2 regions of the Cyanobium usitatum str. Tous genome follow, and region 1 is predicted to be linked to the other one. Evidence: predicted binding sites of a transcription regulator. Region 1 holds the regulator's gene; the other holds the start of a gene.
What was found. The regulator NtcA, encoded in region 1, controls nitrogen genes in cyanobacteria. The targets are predictions, from matches to a motif close to GTANCNNNNGNTAC.
Positions count from the first base shown of each region.

Region 2: U9970_RS12835 (anthranilate phosphoribosyltransferase family protein) is a predicted target of NtcA. The motif match lies at 902-915, and genes of this name have one in related genera.

Region 1 covers NZ_OY986431.1:2,076,252-2,078,437, forward strand. Annotated here, with positions in the region: gene U9970_RS11305 (cob(I)yrinic acid a,c-diamide adenosyltransferase) at 1-431, opposite strand, end outside; gene ntcA (global nitrogen regulator NtcA) at 674-1,414, shown strand; gene U9970_RS11315 (DUF3084 domain-containing protein) at 1,449-2,186, shown strand, end outside.
Region 2 covers NZ_OY986431.1:2,379,741-2,381,926, reverse strand. Annotated here, with positions in the region: gene U9970_RS12850 (ferredoxin--nitrite reductase) at 1-100, opposite strand, end outside; gene U9970_RS12845 (hypothetical protein) at 381-587, opposite strand; gene U9970_RS12840 (hypothetical protein) at 638-787, opposite strand; gene U9970_RS12835 (anthranilate phosphoribosyltransferase family protein) at 1,035-2,153, shown strand; gene U9970_RS12830 (nitrate reductase associated protein) at 2,143-2,186, shown strand, end outside.

The sequences.
Region 1 (2,186 bases):
GCACCACTGAGCAGCTGCTCGCGGCTGAAGGCCCACACCTGGCGCACCGCCTCCAACAACTCGAGCTCCTGGTGGGCAGCTGGCTCTGACAGACAGGCAGGCACGCCGGGCCGCAGCCATTGCAGACGCCCGCACAGCCAGACGCTGCTGCCGAGGCCCTGATCTACGCCGCCCTTAAGAAACTGAGTAACCAGCACCCGGCTGCCCAAGCCGGCACTACGCAGGGCCTGGCTGAGCACGGCACCGAAACTGCCGCGGAAAGGCGCCGTATGGATTTGCAATAAGCCCTCCGACTGGGCCACGAGCCGCAATGCCGGCGCAGCCGCCACGGCCAAAGGGCGATGGCCAGAGCGCTGAGGTTGGTGCTGGACCGCCGGAAAACCAGCTCCAGAGGAGGAGGTGAGGCCTGAGACGGGCAAGCTCGCGGTCATGAACAACCTGAATAAAAACCTGGAAAATCGAAAAACAGACCTGGAGCGCCGCGAGCAGCCCATGGCCCCGCGGAGCTGAATGTAGCGGGATCGGGCCGCTCCACAAGCAAACGACACCATCCCTAGCGGAAACATACGTACTGGTGCGCCGGTGGCGCCGGCGGTGTCATCTCAAACCGTGTGTATTGCTACAAGCCACCCCCCGGGTGATCCTTAAGGTCCCGGCACTTGCCCATACCTTGATGGTTGGCGCTACCCACGGATTTAGCCGTACCGCCAACACCCCATCGACGGGTGCCCCTGGCGTGGTGGCAGGCATGGGCAGCGCCGGCCAGGGCAACCCCACCCTGCTGGAAGTGATCCGGGGCCTGGCCGGCAGCAGTGTCGAGACGATCGAACGGGGCAAGACGATCTTTTTCCCCGGCGATCCAGCCGAGCGGGTCTATCTGCTGCGGCGCGGAGCGGTCCGGCTTTCGCGGGTATATGAATCCGGCGAGGAGATCACCGTGGCCCTGTTGCGTGAAAACAGCCTATTTGGTGTGCTGTCGCTGCTTACCGGCCAGCGCTCCGACCGCTTTTATCACGCTGTGGCCTTCACAAGGGTCGAGATGGTGACCGCACCAGCCACCTCGGTGCGCCGGGCGATCGAGCAGGACGCCAGCGTGGGCTTGCTGCTGCTGCAGGGCCTGTCTTCGCGGATCCTGCAGACCGAAACGATGATCGAAACCCTCACCCACCGCGACATGAGCTCGCGGCTGGTGAGCTTTCTGCTGGTGCTGTGCCGCGATTTCGGCGTTCCCAGCTCGGAAGGGATCACGATTGATCTGCGCCTCTCCCACCAGGCGATTGCCGAAGCGATTGGCTCCACCCGGGTCACAATCACTCGCCTGCTGGGCGACCTGCGCAACGACGGGCTGGTTCAGATCGACCGCAAAAAGATCACTGTGTTTGATCCAATCGCCCTAGCCAAGCGCTTCAGCTGAACGCCAGAGATACTGGGGCCCTTCGCGGACGTATGTGACGGGCTGGCTGCTGATCCTCGCTCTGCTCGCCCTGGGGGGAGTGCTCTCCACCCTGGGCGACCGACTCGGCAGCCTGGTGGGCAAGGCGCGCTTGAGCTTGTTGGGGATGCGGCCCCGCCGCACCGCCGTGTTGATCACGGTGCTCACCGGCAGCCTGATCAGTGCCATCTCCCTCGGCCTGATGCTGCTGGTGAGCGAGCGGCTGCGCACGGGCCTGTTTGAACTCGATCGACTGGAGCAACGGCTGCAAACCAGCCGCAGCCAACTGAGCCGCAGCAACAGCCAACTAGCCAGCAGCCGCCTGGAGGTGGCTCGGGCTGAACAGGGCAAACGCGAGGCCCAGACGCGCTTTGAGCAGGCCCAAGCCCGGGCCAGCAAATTGCGCCAGGAGCTGGCGCCACTTTTAGCCCAGCGCAACCAGCTGGAGCTGGAGCGCAGCCGTCTCAGCCAGGAGGTGAAGGGGCGGGATGCGGAAATCCGCCGCACCGAAGCGGAACTGGCCCAGGTGCGCCGCCGGATCAGCGCCGGTGCCAAAGAACTTAAGGACCTGGAGAGCAACCTGATTGCCCTGCGTCGCGGCGACGTGGTGCTCAGCAGCGGTCAGACCCTGGCCAGCGCCAAGGTGACCCTTGAGCGCCCCGAGCAGGCCACGGAGGTGATCACCGCCTTGCTGCAGCAGGCCAATCTCAACGCCTTCAGGCGGGTGCTGCCCGGCCAGCCCCCCGATCGCCAG
Region 2 (2,186 bases), 300 kb from region 1:
GGGGTTGCAGATCGAGGCCGCAGAGATCGGCCTTGGCCTGCTCCACCTTGGTGAGGCCGGAGCTGGGGGCAGGCGCAGCGGGGGTGCTGGAAGAGCTCATGGAAAAGGTACACGGCGCGCTAGTACACGCCCAGACAACGCGGCCGTGAACGTGACCCCATGGCACCACCAAGCTCAGCCCCGGGATCGGGAGGGGATGGAGCCGGTGAACGCCAATGAGGGATGCGTTGTCCGGAATGGGAGGGCAGCGCCATGGCGCTGCGGCTCCCCTTCGAGATGAGCTGGGATCTGCAATCACAGACCTTCACTGATCTTGCAGGCGCGGGGCAGGACCGGGTGTCGTGGTCGTTACGGATCTGTTATCCCTGACCTGGCTGGCTTCAGCGCTCCCCCAGGGCACTCCAGAGGGTGGCGGGATGGGCCACCACCGAGGCGGCTCGCCCGGCGGAAGCGGCAGGCGCCGCGTCGCGTAGCAGACCGGCCAGCAGTTGAACTCCCAGGGACCCCACCACAAACATGCCGACGAAGGCGAGGGCGACGCCGAGGGGGGAGCTGGCGCTACGGGTGGTCTGCAGCGGAGTGGCCATGGCGGAGCTGCCGAAGAACAAACTCCAGTATCGAAGCTGGATGAGGGGATTCAGAAGCGGGCGCCGGCTGGGGGGGCAGGGCTCCAGGCCCCCACCAGAGCTGATCCAGGCGCCTCAACGACGCTGTTGGGCCGCAGCTCAAGGCTCACCAGACCATGCAGGCATCCGAGCAGAAGCCCGCAGCAGGCAGCAAATCGCATCGGCGCACCCAGGTCTCAGGATCGACTGTCTCCAGCCAGGGGGCCATCGGGATGCAGCGGTTGGTACCGAACCGAAGCCGCCTGGTTCCGGCGCCAATCTTCAGGATGTCTTCCGTGTCGGTTGATACTTCTTTTCCGTTCTGGCCTTTGTTCGGTGGGGCGCACGCTGGACGATCACTGGTGACAGCATGGAGTTCTCGACCATGCAGTTCGTGCGGCCCACGCTGCCCCCTCCCCTCAGCCCTAGATGGCGCTCCCTACCGGCACCCTGCCCAACGCCTCGCCTGAGACCGGACTGAACGGCCATGCCCCTGCTGCCGAGCTTCTGTCTGGCCGGGAGCGTTTCAAGCACTATCTGCAGAAGGTGGGCAGTGGCGAGCACACCAGCCGGGGGCTGAGCCGGGAGGAGGCCGGCCATGCGATGGAACTGATGCTGAACGAAGAGGCCACGCCGGCCCAGATCGGCGCCTTTCTGATCGCCCATCGGATCCGTCGGCCCGAGCCCCAGGAATTGGCCGGAATGCTGGATGTCTACCGGCGCCTGGGGCCGAGCCTGCACAGCGCCGAGCCTGCCCTCTGCTTCAGCATGCCCTTTGACGGCCGCACCCGCACGGCCCCCATTTACCCGCTCACCGCCCTGGCCCTGAGTGCGGCCGGGCTGCCCGTGGTACTGCAGGGGGGGGGGCGCATGCCGGTGAAATATGGCGTGCCGGCCATCGAGCTGTTCGCCGCCCTGGGGCTGGAGCTGCAGGGGCTGGACCTGACCACGGTGCAGGCAGGGCTGACGCAGCACCGCCTGGCCCTGGTGCACCAACCGGACCACTTCCCGCTGGCGGAGAGCCTCACGCCGATCCGCGACGACCTGGGCAAGCGCCCCCCCGTGGCCAGCCTCGAATTGCTCTGGACCGCCCATCAGGGCCCCCACCTGCTGGTGAGCGGCTTCGTGCATCCCCCCACCGAAAGCCGGGCCTGGAAGGCCCTGGAACTGGCCGGCGAGGCGATGGCCATCACGGTGAAAGGCCTCGAGGGCAGCACCGACCTGCCGATCAGCCGCGCCTGCATCACGGCCCGGGCCCAGGGAGGTGATGGGGAGCGCCTGATCCTTCACCCGCGCGACCACGGCTGTTACGACCACGATGCCCTCTGGCAGAATCTAGAGACCTGGCGCGAGCAGGCCCTGGCCGCTCTGGGTGGCCAGGGGCCCCTGGCCACCGCCCTGATCTGGAATGCCGGGGCCTATCTCTGGTATGGCGGTGTCTGCCAGGATCTGGCTGCAGGCGTGGCCCGCGCCACAGATCTGGTCCAGAGCGGAGCGCTGCTGGATCAGCTGCGTGCCCTGATCCAGTGGAGACACGATGCTTCCTGAAGGCTCCCATCCTTGCTCCCACTGCTTCGGCTT